Regions from separate parts of the Streptomyces dryopteridis genome, predicted to be linked through region 1. Evidence: riboswitches for the same ligand, from Rfam matches in the RefSeq annotation. Region 1 holds a riboswitch; each other region holds the start of a gene.
The links. Region 1 has a riboswitch for cobalamin ahead of ACN20G_RS02030 (ribonucleoside triphosphate reductase). Riboswitches for the same ligand answer to the same signal wherever they lie in the genome.

Region 1 (5,045 bases):
TTCGGGATCCCGGGGGCGCACCCGAAGGGCTACATGAAGCTCGACGCCGGGGCGCCCGTGGACGTGACGGAGCTGAACACCACGTGGGCCGGGGCGGCGGGCGCGATGATCTCGACCACCGCCGACCTGAACCGCTTCTTCTCGGCCCTGGTCGAGGGCCGCGTGCTCGCCCCGGCGCTGCTGCGCGAGATGCGCCGGACCGTGCCGGCCGCGGAGATCGGGCCGGGGGCGGGGTACGGCCTGGGCCTGGTGAGCACGCCCACGAGCTGCGGGAAGACCCTGTGGGGGCACGGCGGCAGCATCCCCGGCTACGGCACCGAGGGCGGGGTGACCGCGGACGGGCGCGCCGCGCACGTGGCCGTCACCCTGCGGCCGGGGGACGACCCGGTGGTCACCGAACGGGCCCACGCCCTGATCGACGCGGCCGTCTGCCGCTGAACCCGCACCGCTCCCCCGCCGCTCCCCCGCACCGCCCGGGCGCTACGGCCGGGCGGCCGGGGGGCGCATGGTCTGGCGGTGGGTGGGGGCGGCGCCGAGGGAGGCCAGCCAGTCGTCGAGCCGGTCCATGCTCGGCGGGTCGAGGACCTCGGGGTCGACGGTGGTGCGGATCTGGTGCGGGACGCCGGAGGCGAGCAGCAGCCGCAGGGAGCGTTCGGCGGAGGCCGCCGCGTGTCCGACGCCGGTGATCCGCTCGTAGCGGCTCGGCACGGCCTTCACGTCGAAGCCGACCCAGTCCACGAGGCCCTCGTCGAGGAGCCGGGCCAGCCGGCGGGGGAAGGCCCCGCCGGTGTGCAGTCCGGTGGCCAGGCCCAGGGCGCGGGCCTCGCGCAGGGCCTCGGGCAGGGCCCGCTGGAGCAGGGGTTCGCCGCCGGAGAGGACCACGCCGTCCAGGAGGCCGGAGCGGCGCGCGAGGTGGCCGAGGACCTCGTCCCAGGCGACCGCGCCGGGGGCGCGGGCGTCGAGGAGGTCGGGGTTGTGGCAGTAGCCGCAGCGCCAGGGGCAGCCCTGGCAGAAGACGGTGGTCACCAGTCGGCCGGGCCAGTCGCAGGTGGACAGTCGGGTCCAGCCGCCGATCCGCAGGGCGCGGGCGGCGGTGGCGCTGACGGGGGTGGTCATCGCGCCGGGGTCGCGGGGGCGGCGGCGACGCGGGCGGCGGCGGTGTCCACGTCGAAGTGGACGCGTTCGGCGTGTTCGCCGCGCTTGCCGATGTTGAAGGAGGAGACGGGGCGGTGGTAGCCCATGACCCGGGTCCACACCTCGCAGGCGGCCCCGCAGCGCTCGCAGCTCTCGTGTTCGCCGGCGAGGTAGCCGTGGTCGGGGCAGATGGAGAAGGTGGGGGTGATGGTGAGGTAGGGCAGGCGGAAGTTCTCCAGCGAGCGGCGCACCAGGCGGCGGCACGCCTCGGTGGTGGGGATCCGTTCGGACATGTACAGGTGCAGGACGGTGCCGCCGGTGTACTTGCCCTGGAGCTCGTCCTGGCGTTCCAGCGCCTCGAAGGGGTCGTCGGTCCAGCCGACGGGGAGCTGGCTGGAGTTGGTGTAGTACGGGTTGGTCTCGGTGCCGGCCTGGAGGATGTCGGGGTGGCGGCGCCGGTCCTCCTTGGCGAAGCGGTAGGTGGTGCCCTCGGCGGGGGTGGCCTCCAGGTTGTAGAGGTGGCCGGTGCGCTCCTGGAACTCGACCATGCGGGCGCGGACCCGGTCGAGGAGGCGGACGGCGAGGGCGTGGCCGTCGTGGGTGGTGATGTCCTCGCGGTCGGCGGTGAAGTTGCGGATCATCTCGTTGATCCCGTTCACGCCGATGGTGGAGAAGTGGTTGCGCAGGGTGCCGAGGTAGCGGCGGGTGTAGGGGAAGAGTCCGCCGTCGATCAGGTCCTGGACGGTGACCCGCTTGAGTTCGAGGCTGTCCTTGGCGAGTTCGCACAGGTGGTCCACGGCGGCCATCAGGGCGTCCTCGTCGCCGGCGTGCCGGTATCCGAGGCGGGCGCAGTTGAGGGTGACCACGCCGAGGGAGCCGGTCTGTTCGGCGCTGCCGAAGAGGCCGTTGCCGCGCTTGAGGAGTTCGGTGAGGTCGAGCTGGAGCCGGCAGCACATGGAGCGGATCATGTTCGGCGAGAGCTCGGAGTTGATGAAGTTCTGGAAGTAGGGCAGGCCGTACTTCGCGGTCATCGCGAAGAGCCGTTCGGCGTTCTCGCTCTCCCAGGGGAAGTCCCGGGTGATGTTGTAGGTGGGGATGGGGAAGGTGAAGACGCGGCCGGTGGCGTCGCCCTCGGTCATGACCTCGATGTAGGCGCGGTTGATCAGGTCCATCTCGGCCTGGAGCTCGCCGTAGGTGAACCCGCACTCCTCGCCGCCGATCACGGGGACCTGGTCGCGCAGGTCCTCGGGGCAGGTCCAGTCGAAGGTGAGGTTGGTGAACGGGGTCTGGGTGCCCCAGCGCGAGGGCACGTTCAGGTTGTGCACCAGCTCCTGAATACACTGCCTGACCTGCGCGTATTCCAGGGAGTCGAGGCGGACGTAGGGCGCGAGGTAGGTGTCGAAGGAGGAGAACGCCTGGGCGCCGGCCCATTCGTTCTGGAGGGTGCCGAGGAAGTTCACGATCTGTCCGACGGCGGAGGACAGGTGCTTGGGCGGGGCGGAGTCGATCTGGCCGGGGACCCCGTTGAAGCCCTCGGTGAGCAGGGTGCGCAAGGACCAGCCGGCGCAGTAGCCGGAGAGCATGTCCAGGTCGTGGATGTGCAGGTCGCCCTCGCGGTGGGCGGCGGCGACGGCGGGCGGGTAGACCTGCTCCAGCCAGTAGTTCGCGGTGACCTTGCCGGCGGTGTTGAGGATCAGCCCGCCGAGCGAGTAGCCCTGGTTGGCGTTGGCGTTCACCCGCCAGTCACGGCGGTCCAGGTACTCGGTGACGGTTTCGACGGCGTCGACGGTGCTCACGGCAGCCCTCCCACGAGGCTTCGCACGGATGTGGTGTGGCGCCGGCAGGTGTCGGACTCGTGGGCGGGCCCCGGGTGGGGCGGGCTCACTCACCGTTGCGGGGCAGTCCCGGTCTCTCACCTGGGTTCCCTCTTGCGTCGGTCGGGGCGCGCATGGTGTTGGCCCCGCCGAACCGGCAGGGCCAACACTACATATGGATGCGAGTGGTCCGTGCAACCACTACATATTGGGTGACCTTGGTCCTTGGGTCAGGGACCTCAGTCCCGGGCGCTGCCGGCGGCGTAGTACTGGAGGTCCTGCGTGGTGCTCGCCCGTTCCACCGGCCAGGGCAGGTCCACGCGGGGACCGGGACGTCCGTCGCGGGTCAGGGCGGCCTCGCTGGTGCCGGCGCGCAGGGGCACGGTGCGGGCCCGCAGGCCGGCCTCGGTGCGGGCGGTGTCGCGGGCGCCGCCGGTCGTGACGGAGACCTGGGCGGGGGCGGTGAGGAAGGAGAGGACCTCGACGGTGTCGCGGGCCGGGGCGCTGCCCTTGCGCAGGCTCATCAGCAAGGGCTGGCCGAGGGGGCCGGCGGCGCCGGCGAACTGGATCCGGGAGGTGAGGTAGAGCACGTCCCGGGTGATCCTCGGCGCCTCGCCGGTCTTGAACCAGGTGAGGTAGTAGGAGCTGATGTCGAGGTACACGTGACCGTTGTGCAGGGACGGGGAGACGTGGCTGCCCTCGGAGTAGTCGTTCCAGGTGGTGATCTGCACCCAGTCGGCGCCGTCCTCGATGGCGCGGGTCCAGGTCTCGCGGAGGGTGGCGGTGTTGCCGGCCTCGTCGTAGACCCCCTGGTTGGGGCGGGCGTCCTGCACGGAGACGGGCTGCATCCAGATCTTGCCCAGGGCGCGGGCACGGGAGACGTCGCGGGCGGCGCCCTCCTGCCCGGTGTAGCTGCGGCTGCCCCATTCGGAGAAGCCGAAGCTGATCGGGGCGAAGGCGGCGTGGTGGGCGTCGAAGTTCAGGAACAGCGGCACGAGGGCGACCTGGGTGCCGTACCGGGTGCGCAGTTCGGCGATCACGGCGCGCCACCAGTCCACACCCTTGGCCTCGGCCTTGAACGGCGAGACCACGAGCCGGCCGTCGGCGAGCCGGTGGGCGGCCGGGGAGCGGCCGAGTTCGGCGAGGGCCTTGGCGAGGACCTTGGGGTCGTCGGTGCGCAGCGAGGTCATGTCGGGCATCAGCATGATCCGGAAGGCGGGGTCCACGGCCTGGGCGGCGGCCATCAGCTCCTCGGAGCGTTCCCGGTTCTTGCCGGTCAGGGAGAGCAGGTCGAGGGTGAAGCCGTCGAGTCCGGCGGCGCGGGCGGTGCGGATCTCCTGACGCAGGTTGGCGCCTTCCCAGTCCCCGCCGGCGTGCGGGACCACGGGCAGCGGACGGTCCCTCAGCAGGCCGCCGTAGCGGGCGTGTTTGCCGTCCTCGCCTCGGGCGGTGAGGTAGTTGCGGGTGTAGTAGTCGCCGTCGGCGCTCGCGTTGTCCAGGGAGAGCGGGTACGGGGTGAAGTAGTGGGCGAAGACGAGCTTGCCGCCGCGTTCCCGGCCGGCGGCGCGCAGGGCGGCCGGGTCGGGGAGGTCGAAGGGGAGCACGCCGGGGCGGGTCCTGGCCTCGGTCTCGGCGCGTCGTTCGCGTTCGGCCTCGGCGGCCGCGTCCTCGGCGGAGGCCCGGGGCGGCTCGGCGCTCGGGGCGGGGTCCGGGTTCGCGTCCTCCTCGCCGGGGTCGGGGCGGGCGTTCCCGTCAGGGTCGGGCTCGGTGTCGGGGGCGCGTTCGACCGCGGCGCCGGGGGCGGCGACGGGCCGGCGGCTCTCGCCCGCGCCCGCCGTGAGGGGTTCCCACACGAGTCCGGCGAGGACGCCGGCGACGACGAGGAGCGCGGCCAGTCCGGCGAGCAGCGGCAGCCGGGAACGGCGCGCGCGCCGCGCGCCCTTCGCGCCCCGGCCGCCTCTTCGATGTCGGGTGGGTCCTGTGTCGCGTCCGGTGGCCATCGCGTCCTCCCGCAGGTGCCTGGGGCCGTTCGATCGACCAGCAGTACAGCCGATCCGCGGGGCCCCGGACAACCGTTCGCCCGAACCGGTGCCCCGG
Region 2 (5,045 bases), on a different replicon from region 1:
CGGCGGCCGGCTACGGCGCCTTGGGGTGGTGGGAGGCGACGGTGAAGAGCCGGGGTTGCACGTCGGTGGCGATCGTGGCGGCCAGGTCCATGTGCACCTGCGCCTCGGGGTTCGCGCGCATGGCCCAGTAGTGCTCCTCCGACTCCCACTGCGCGTAGTTGACCACGCGTTCGCCGTCGCGGCTGAGGTGGAAGTTGGCGCAGAGGAAGCCGGGCAGGTGCCTCATGGTCGTCTCGGTGGCCTCCGCGAGCACGGCCACCAGCTCCGCCTGCCGTTCGGGGGCGACGGTGAACACGTTGATGAGGGTGGCCACCGGCCTGCCGGAGTCGATGTGCGCCGTGACGGTCATGGGTGCGGTCTCCTCGTCGTGACGGTCCGGCGCCGGCGCCTCCCGGCCGGTCGCCTTGTTGCGAACGTATGGCAACAAGACGACGCGGGCAGTCGGGCGGATCCGAACGGCTGAGCCCGGACGGGCGACGCGGCGGGCGCACGGGCGACGCGGCGGGCCGGACGGGCGCCCGGGCGCGGGCCGGCCTCCCCGAGGGGCGCCGGCCCGCGACCGGGTCGGTCCCGTCAGACCCGGTCGGGCGCGAGTTCGGCGCGGATCTCGCGGGCCGCCGTCACCAGGTGCTCCAGGGATGCCCGGGTCTCGGGCAGGCCGCGGGTCTTGAGCCCGCAGTCGGGGTTCACCCACAGGCGTTCGGCGGGGATGGCGCGCAGGCCCTCGCGCAGCAGCGCCGCGATCTCCCCGGTGCCCGGGACGCGCGGGGAGTGGATGTCCCAGACGCCCGGGCCGGCCTCGCGGGGGTAGCCGTGTTCGGCGAGTTCACGGGCCACCTGCATGTGGGAGCGGGCGGCCTCCAGGCTGATGACGTCGGCGTCGAGGTCGTCGATGGCCCGCACGATGTCGCCGAACTCGGCGTAGCACATGTGGGTGTGGATCTGCGTCTCGGGCCGCACCCCGGCGGTGGTCAGCCGGAACGACTCCCCCGCCCAGGCCAGGTAGTCGGCGTGGTCGACGGCCCGCAGCGGCAGGGTTTCGCGCAGCGCGGGCTCGTCCACCTGGATCACGGAGGTACCGGCCGCCTCCAGGTCGAGCACCTCGTCGCGCAGGGCCAGCGCCACCTGCCGGGCGGTGTCGGCGAGCGGCTGGTCGTCGCGGACGAAGGACCAGGCCAGCATCGTGACCGGGCCGGTGAGCATGCCCTTGACGGGCCGCGTGGTCAGGGACCGGGCGTGGGAGGTCCAGCGCACGGTCATGGGGTCGGGGCGGGAGACGTCGCCGGCGAGGACGGGCGGGCGGACGTAGCGGGTGCCGTAGGACTGGACCCAGCCGTGGCGGGTGGCGAGGTAGCCGGTGAGTTGTTCGGCGAAGTACTGGACCATGTCGTTGCGTTCGGGTTCGCCGTGCACGAGCACGTCCAGGCCCAGCTTCTCCTGGAGGGCGATCACCTCGGCGATCTCGGCCCGGATCCGTTCCTCGTAGCCGGCCGTGTCCACGCGGCCGGCGCGCAGGTCGGCGCGGGCCGCGCGCAGTTCGTCGGTCTGCGGGAACGAGCCGATGGTGGTGGTCGGCAGCAGCGGCAGGCGCAGGTGCGCGCGCTGCGCGGCGGTGCGCTCCGCGTACGCCTGCGGGCGGTGGGCGTCGGCCTCGGTGACGGCGCCGGCGCGGGCCCGGACGGCCGGGTCCCGGGTGAGGGCGGAACCGGCGCGGGAGGCGAGGTCGGCCCGGTTCGCGGCGAGTTCGGGGGCGATGGCGTCGGTGCCCCGGGACAGGCCGCGCGCCAGGGTGGCGATCTCGGCGGTCTTCTGCCGGGCGAAGGCCAGCCAGCGGCGGACCTGCGGGTCGATGTCGCGTTCGACGGCGGCGTCCAGCGGCACGTGCAGCAGGGAACAGGACGCCGACACGTCCACCCGGTCGGCGAGGCCGAGGAGGGTGCCGAGCACGCTCAGGGACTTCTGGTGGTCGTTGATCCAGACGTTGCGGCCGTCCACGACGCCCGCGACCAGCCGCTTGCCGGGAAGTCCGCCGACGGCGGCGAGGTCGGCGAGGTTGGCGGCGGCGGAGCCGGTGAAGTCCAGGGCCAGACCCTCCACCGGAGCGGCGGCGAGGACCTGGAGGGCCTCGCCGAGCCGGTCGAAATAGGAGGCCACGAGCAGCTTGGGGCGGTCTTCGAGGGCGCCGAGGTCGCGGTGGGCGCGGGCGGCGGCGTTCAGCTCGGCCGGGGTCCGGTCCTGCACGAGGGCGGGCTCGTCCAACTGCACCCACTCGGCGCCGGCCGCCCGCAGCGCGGCGAGGACCTCGGCGTAGACGGGCAGCAGCCGGTCCAGCAGGGTCAGCGGTTCGAAGCCGGGGTCGACGCCGGGGGCGGGCTTGGCGAGCAGCAGGTAGGTGACGGGGCCGACCAGCACCGGGCGGGCCGCGTGCCCCAGGGCGAGGGCCTCGCCCAGTTCCGCGACCTGCTTGGCGGGGTGCGCGGTGAACACGGTGTCGGGGCCGAGTTCGGGGACCAGGTAGTGGTAGTTGGTGTCGAACCACTTGGTCATCTCCAGCGGCGCCACCTCCTGGGTGCCGCGCGCCATCGCGAAGTACCCGTCGAGGGCGTCGGCGGCGACGGCCTCACGGTGCCGGGCGGGAACGGCGCCGAGCATCACGCTGGTGTCCAGCACGTGGTCGTAGTACGAGAAGTCCCCGGTGGGCACCTCGTCGATGCCGGCGTCGGCCAACTGCCGCCAGTTCGCGCGGCGCAGATCGGCGGCGGTGGCGCGCAGGGCCTCGGCGGTGACGCGACCCTTCCAGTAGCCCTCGACGGCCTTCTTCAGTTCGCGGTGCGCGCCCTGGCGGGGGTAGCCGTACACGGTGGCTCGTGCTGCCGCGTTCGCGGGCTTCGCTGTCACGGAACTCTCCTTCGCGAGATGTGTCCAGGAACATCCCGGCGGCGGGACGCGGACGCGAAGGGAACGACACGAACGCACGGGCCACGGCGCGGTGCACCACCGCACGTGCCGTCCGTTGTGTACGCCGACCCGCCCACGAGGTCACCGGGATGACCGCGCGCGGCATCGGCCGGGCGCGGGCAACGGGCAGGTCTTCGGACTCGCGGGCACGCCGACCTCGGACTGTCGAGGCAGGCACCTACTGGCCGTCGCTTCCCAGGACCGTTTCCCGGTCCCAGTGCGTATGACGGCGGTCGTTCCCGCTCACCGCTGCGGGGCAGTCCCGGATTCCCACAGCGTTCCACACCCAACTTGCAACATGATACATGCAGGTCAGAGGGATGCGGGTACAGCAAAGCCCCCGGCCAGCGCCGGGGGCGATGCCATGTTTACGCGGACCTTACGCCACCTGGTAGCGCTCGTAGGCCCTCTCCCCACTTCGGCGAAATCCATCCTTGCCCGCTCCCTGCTTGGACATGATGGTTCGTGGAACGACGTAGAACCGATCACCACGGGAGACGGATCATGGCTCTAAGGTTCATCGCGAAGGACCCGAACACCGACGGTGCGAACTGCCCGACCGTTTGGGTAGATGAAGATCGGCAAGAGTTCCTGTTTCAGGGCTGGAACCCGGACGCGGCAACCATTGCCGAGTGCCTCACCACAGGGCCCATCCCGCCCGGTGAGGGCGTCTTGCGGGTCCCGTTCCGCATGATCAACGCGATCCGAGAGGCTTGTGATGTGGCAGAGCGCTCCACCGTTCAGTGAGCTTCTGGCAGGGTCCCGTACGTCGGCGCTGCACCTTGAGATGCGCGACTACTACGACGACCCCGACGAAGCCCCCCGCGTAGCCGCGTGGGAAGCCGGATACCGGCCAAACCCCGACGACCGGTCCACCTGGTGGCGGCCGTGGCTCGACATGGTGCAAGAGACCGTGGCGCGGGGTGTCGATGTGCGCCGGGCCCGGATCGTCTCGGAGCCCGTCAGCCGCTACACCCGCTACCTGTACGACGGCACGTTCGCCAACATCGCGGCCGGCGAGGGCATCCGTTGGTTGCCGCGCAAGCAGGCTTCCGACATCGCGTTGCCCGGTAACGACTTCTGGGTGTTCGACGGGAAGCTAGTCCGCTTCGGCTACTTCTCCGGGGAGGGCACTTACCTGGGCGACGACGTGACCGACGAACCCTCCGTGGCCAAGCTGTGTACGGACGCGTTCGAAGCCGTCTGGGAACGCGCTGTGCCGCACGAGGAATACCGGATCTAGAGCCACAGCAACACCATGCCCACGTCCCCGTCATCGAGCGCTCAGGCAGCCCGCAAAGCCGTTGCCGACCGCTTGCGAGAGATCCGTCTAGATGCCGGCCTCACAGCCAAGGAGGTAGCCGACCGAACCGGCTGGTACAAGTCGAAGGTCTCTCGCCTAGAGACTGGCGTAACCCCGCCGTCCGATGACGACGTGCGCACATGGTGCCGGGCGTGCGGGGCGGACGGGATGGCCGCTGACATCATTGCGGCTTCCCGTACCGCAGAGAACATGTACGTGGACTGGCGCCGTCTTCAGAAGACCGGTCTACGGCGGCTTCAAGAGTCCTACGTGCCTCTCTTCGACCGCACGAACACGTTTCGCGTGTACTGCTCCAACGTCGTCCCCGGGCTCTGCCAGGCGCCCGGCTATGCCCGTGCGCTCCTCGGGTCAATCACGGCGTTCCGGAACGCACCGAACGACATTGAAGCGGCCGTTGCCGCCCGCGTCGCCCGATCCCGCGTGCTCCGCGAAGGACAGCACCGGTTCTCCTTCCTCCTCGAAGAAGCCGTCCTGCGCCACCGTGTCGGCGGGCCCAACGAGATGCGGGAACAGCTTGAGTACCTGCTCACGGTCATGAGCCTGCCCGCCGTCTCCCTCGGGGTGATCCCCTTCACGGCGGACCGGCGCATGTGGATGTTGGAGACGTTCTCCATCTACGACGACGAGCAAGCCCAGGTGGAGACGCTGACCGCACAGGTCAACGTGACGACGCCTTCCGAGGTTCACCAGTACGCCCAGGCGTTCCACGAGTTCGGGAAGTTGGCCGTGTACGGCCCCAAGGCCCGGAAGCTGATCAAGGACG
Region 3 (5,045 bases), on a different replicon from region 1:
GAACCCCTCGGACCCGCCGTCGTGGGCCTCGCGGTGCGGGCCACACCGGGGGCCGCCCTCGTGGCCTCGGCGAACGATCCCGAGGATCTGATCGTGCTCGGCGCCGGCCAACGAAACCCACTCCACCGCCTCCTGCGCCCCTCGGTGGCCCGCCACTGCCTGACCCACGCCGTCTGCCCCGTACTGAGCATCCCCCCGACCAGGTGAACACACGGCCGTCCCGACCCCCGCCCACATGGGTGCCCTGGGGTGCCGTCGGGTCGGCGCGGGGCCAGGCTCGCCTCATGACGCACGAGGAGGAGCCCACCCGAGGTCTGGCCGGGCGGGTGCAGGCACTCGCGAAGCGCAACGGCCCGGTGGTCACCCTGCTGTTCCTGGCGAACCTGATCACGGCCGTCAGCACCCTGGCCACCGCCTACGGCGTGCTGTGGCGGAACACGGCGGACTGGCGGCCCCCGGAGTACGCGAAGCTGAGGTCCTTGCGGGGCGGGCACACCCTGGAGCGGTTCACCAAGGCATTCGGTCCCGCCGCCTACCGCGAGCCGTTCGTCTCCGTGGTGCCGGGCCTCGACGAGGCGGAGCAGGCGAAGCTGACCCGGCACGTGTTCCGGCCGCGCGAGGAGTACCGGGTCGAGGTGATCACCGACCCCGGCGGCAGCACGGTGGTGTACAGCGTGACCTCGTGCGACGAGGGTTTCCGGCCCTCCTTCGAGGTGGACCGCAACGACGACCGCCGGCGGTTCACGGTCACCCTCGGCACGCCCCTCGCGGACGTCCGCCCCGAGGACCCGACCGTGCACCAGTGGATGACCTCGACGGGACTGCGTCAGAGCGCCGTGTCGCAGCACGCGGAGGCCGGGAGCCAGGACGGGCGGCGGTCCTACGCGTGGGCCGCCAACGACGTGTGCCCCTACCGGTCGGAGAAGCAGCGGCGGGCCTCCGAGACCTTCTGGGACGCGTGGGAGGACTGGCAGCGGGGGCGCCCGCGCGACGAGGACACCGGGGTCGTCGAGGGCAGCCGCCGGGATCCGGCCACCCTGACCCTGATGCGCGGGTCCCCGATCAACGTGTACGCCGAGACCGAACCCGGTCGGTCCGTCCAGGAGTACTACCCGGCCCTGATCGGCGTCGGCAAGGACACCGCGGACTGAACGCCCGCCCCGGGCAGGTGTGATGGGGCTCGGGGGCGGGGGGTCTGGACTTACTAGGACGTCCGACTATATGTTCGTGGCACAAGGTCCGCGGTGCAGGGAAGTCGGTGTGAATCCGGCACGGTCCCGCCACTGTGACCGGGGAGTGCGTCGCCGTCCACACGCCACTGACGGGATCCGTCGGGAAGGCGGGCGGCGCACGGGGATCCGGGAGTCAGGATACCGGCCGCGGAACGTTCCGTGTTGTCCACGAGGATGGAGCAGACACGCATGGCACCGGTCCGTACCCACGACCCTGGTGATCCGGCGGAGCGCGCGACCCCGTTCGCGCGCTCGTAGTCACGCGGCCCCACCGGCCCGCGCCGCACCCGGCGCGGTCCGTCGGCGCGCCGTGCCATCCCCGGATCCGACCTGACGAGAGCAGGCACCCATGGTCCGAGAACTCACCCATTTCATCGGCGGGAAGCACACCCCCGGCACCTCCGGGCTCTTCGCCGACGTGCACGATCCGAACACCGGCGCCGTCCAGGCACGGGTCCCCCTGGCCGGCCGCGCCGACACCGAGGCGGCGATCGCCGACGCGGCGCGGGAGCAGGCCGACTGGGGGCAGTGGAACCCCCAGCGTCGCGCCCGCGTGCTGCTGCGCTTCCTCCAACTCGTCGAAGGGGAGCGGGAGTCGCTGGCGCGACTGCTCTCCTCCGAGCACGGCAAGACGGTCGCCGACGCCCACGGTGACCTGCAACGCGGCCTGGAGGTCGTGGAGTTCGCCGCCGGCATCCCGCACCTGCTCAAGGGCGAGTTCACCGACAACGCGGGCACCGGCATCGACGTGCACTCGCTGCGCGCCCCGCTGGGCGTGGTCGCCGGCGTCACCCCGTTCAACTTCCCCGCCATGATCCCCCTGTGGCAGCTCGCACCCGCGCTGGCCTGCGGCAACGCCTTCGTGCTCAAGCCCTCCGAACGGGATCCGTCGGTGCCGCTGCGGCTCGCGGAGCTGTTCCTGGAGGCCGGGCTGCCGCCGGGGGTCCTCAACGTCGTCAACGGCGGCAAGGAGGCCGTCGACACCCTCGTGGAGGATCCGCGGGTGCGGGCCCTGGGCTTCGTCGGCTCCACCCCGGTGGCCGCGCGCCTGTACGCCGAGGCGGCGGCGCGGGGCAAGCGCGCGCAGTGTTTCGGCGGCGCCAAGAACCACATGGTCGTGATGCCCGACGCCGATCTCGACCAGGCCGCCGACGCGCTGATCGGCGCGGGTTACGGATCGGCCGGTGAACGCTGCATGGCGATCTCGGTGGCCGTGCCGGTGGGCGAGGAGACCGCGGACCGGCTGGTCGCCGCGTTGAAGGAACGCGTCGGCCGGCTGCGGATCGGCCGCTCCGACGATCCCGAAGCGGACTTCGGGCCGCTGGTGAGTCGGGACGCCCTCGACCGGGTGCGGCGTTATGTGGACATCGGCGCGAACGAGGGGGCCGAACTCGTCGTGGACGGGCGCGGGTTCACCCTGCCGGGGCACGAGAACGGGTTCTTCGCCGGCGCCACCCTCTTCGACCGGGTCACCCCCGCGATGCGCATCTACCGCGAGGAGATCTTCGGGCCGGTGCTGTGCGTGGCGCGGGCCGCCGACTTCGAGGAGGCGGTGCGGCTGCCGAGCGAGCACCCCTTCGGCAACGGGGTCGCGATCTTCACCCGGGACGGGGACACCGCCCGCGAGTTCACCCGTCGCGTCGAGACCGGCATGGTCGGCGTCAACGTGCCGATCCCGGTGCCCGTCGCCTACCACACCTTCGGCGGCTGGAAGAGGTCCGGTTTCGGCGACCTGAACCAGCACGGCCCGGACTCGATCCGCTTCCTCACCCGCACCAAGACCGTCACCTCGCGCTGGCCCTCCGGGGTCAAGGAGGGCGCGAACTTCACGATCCCGACGATGGGATGAGCGCCGTGACCACCATGACGCAGGACCAGCTCGCGCTCGCCGAGGTGACCCTCGACTTCGCTCAGGAACAACTCGCCCCGCACGCCGTGGCCTGGGACCGCGACAAGCACTTCCCCGTCGACGTGATCCGCCGCGCCGCCGACCTCGGCCTCGCCGGGGTGTACGTCCGCGAGGAGCACGGCGGCTCCGGCCTGTCCCGCGCCGACGGCGTGCTCGTCTTCGAGACCCTCGCCACGGGCTGCCCCTCCATCGCCGGCTACCTCTCCATCCACAACATGGTCGCCTGGATGGTCGACCACTACGGCGACGAAGCCCAACGCGCCCGCCTGCTGCCCGCGCTCTGCTCCGGCGAGACCCTCGGCAGCTACTGCCTCACCGAACCCGGCGCGGGTTCGGACGCCGCCGCGCTGCGCACCCGCGCGGAGCGGCACGGGGACCACTACGTGCTCACCGGCGTCAAACAGTTCGTCTCGGGCGCCGGCGCGGCCGGCCTGTACCTGGTGATGGCCCGGACCGGGGAGCCGGGGCCGGGCGGGATCTCCGCGTTCCTCGTCGAACGCGGGGACCCGGGGCTCTCCTTCGGGCCGAACGAGGTGAAGATGGGGTGGAACGCCCAGCCGACCCGACAGGTGGTCCTCGACGGCGTGCGGGTGCCCGTCGAGCGCCGGTTGGGCGCGGAGGGCGAGGGCTTCCGGATCGCGATGAACGGGCTCAACGGCGGCCGGCTCGGCATCGCCGCGTGCTCCCTGGGCGGGGCTCGGGACGCGTTGAACCGCGCGCTGACCCACCTCGCCGATCGCGAGGCGTTCGGCGGCCGGCTGCTGGACGAGCCCGCGCTGCGGTTCCGGCTCGCCGACATGGCCACCGAGCTGACGGCGGCCCGCGCCCTGGTCCGGGAGGCCGCCGAGGCCCTGGACGCGGGCGACCGGGGCGCGCCGGGGCTGTGCGCGATGGCCAAGCGCTTCGCGACGGACACGGGTTTCGCGGTGGCCGACGCGGCCCTGCAACTGCACGGGGGCTACGGCTACCTGGGCGAGTACGGCATCGAGAAGATCGTCCGCGACCTGCGGGTGCACCGGATCCTGGAGGGCACCAACGAGGTGATGCGGGTGATCGTGGCGCGCGGACTGACGGAGAACCTGCGATGAGCGGCCACGACGAGAGCGTGCTGGTGCGGACCGAGGGGCGGGCGGGGTACCTCACCCTCAACCGTCCCCGCGCCCTGAACGCCCTGACCCACTCCATGGTCCTGAGGATCACGGACGCGCTGACGGCCTGGGCCGAGGACCCGGCCGTGGAGACCGTCGTCCTCGCGGGCGCCGGGGAGCGCGGGCTGTGCGCCGGTGGCGACATCCGCGCGATCCACGAGGACGCGCGCGCCGGCGGGACCGCCTCGGTGGGGTTCTGGCGCGACGAGTACCGGCTCAACGCCCTGATCGCCCGATATCCCAAGCCGTACGTGGCGCTCATGGACGGGATCGTCATGGGCGGTGGGGTCGGGGTCTCGGCCCACGGCAGCGTCCGGATCGTCACCGAGCGTTCGCGGGTCGCGATGCCGGAGACCGGCATCGGTTTCGTGCCGGACGTGGGCGGGACGTACCTGCTCGCGCTGGCCCCCGGGGAGTCGGGCACGCATCTGGCGTTGACGGGGGTGCCCGTGGGCGCGGCCGACGCGCTGTTGTGCGGGCTCGCCGACCATTTCGTGCCCGCCGCCGCGCTGCCCGCGCTCTCCCGGGAGCTGGCGCGGCACCCGGTGCGCGAGGTGTTGGCGCGGCACGTGGCCGAGCCGCCCGACGGGGTGCTCGCGGGGGCCCGGGAGTGGATCGACGCCTGTTACGCGGCCGACGACGTCGAGGAGGTGCTCGCGCGGCTCGCCGCCTCGGGGGCGCCGGCCGCGCGGGCCGCCGCCGACGCGCTGCGCGGCAAGTCGCCCACGGCCCTCAAGGTCACCCTGGCCTCGCTGC

Region 2: linked by a shared signal. The riboswitch ahead of metE (5-methyltetrahydropteroyltriglutamate--homocysteine S-methyltransferase) and the one ahead of ACN20G_RS02030 (ribonucleoside triphosphate reductase) in region 1 are both predicted to bind cobalamin.
Region 3: linked by a shared signal. The riboswitch ahead of ACN20G_RS29300 (CoA-acylating methylmalonate-semialdehyde dehydrogenase) and the one ahead of ACN20G_RS02030 (ribonucleoside triphosphate reductase) in region 1 are both predicted to bind cobalamin.

What each region holds. Positions count from the first base shown of each region.
Region 1 is NZ_CP187113.1:514,706-519,750, forward strand. Features, by position in the region: gene ACN20G_RS02020 (serine hydrolase domain-containing protein) at 1-438, shown strand, start outside; gene ACN20G_RS02025 (anaerobic ribonucleoside-triphosphate reductase activating protein) at 481-1,116, opposite strand; gene ACN20G_RS02030 (ribonucleoside triphosphate reductase) at 1,113-2,930, opposite strand; cobalamin riboswitch at 2,957-3,122, opposite strand; gene ACN20G_RS02035 (endo-1,3-alpha-glucanase family glycosylhydrolase) at 3,188-4,948, opposite strand.
Region 2 is NZ_CP187114.1:736,037-741,081, forward strand. Features, by position in the region: gene ACN20G_RS29730 (antibiotic biosynthesis monooxygenase family protein) at 11-349, opposite strand; gene metE (5-methyltetrahydropteroyltriglutamate--homocysteine S-methyltransferase) at 574-2,898, opposite strand; cobalamin riboswitch at 3,067-3,263, opposite strand; gene ACN20G_RS29740 (hypothetical protein) at 3,463-3,705, shown strand; gene ACN20G_RS29745 (DUF6879 family protein) at 3,677-4,201, shown strand; gene ACN20G_RS29750 (helix-turn-helix domain-containing protein) at 4,217-5,045, shown strand, end outside.
Region 3 is NZ_CP187114.1:642,755-647,799, forward strand. Features, by position in the region: gene ACN20G_RS29290 (universal stress protein) at 1-207, shown strand, start outside; gene ACN20G_RS29295 (hypothetical protein) at 285-1,151, shown strand; cobalamin riboswitch at 1,226-1,396, shown strand; gene ACN20G_RS29300 (CoA-acylating methylmalonate-semialdehyde dehydrogenase) at 1,582-3,081, shown strand; gene ACN20G_RS29305 (acyl-CoA dehydrogenase family protein) at 3,078-4,229, shown strand; gene ACN20G_RS29310 (enoyl-CoA hydratase/isomerase family protein) at 4,226-5,045, shown strand, end outside.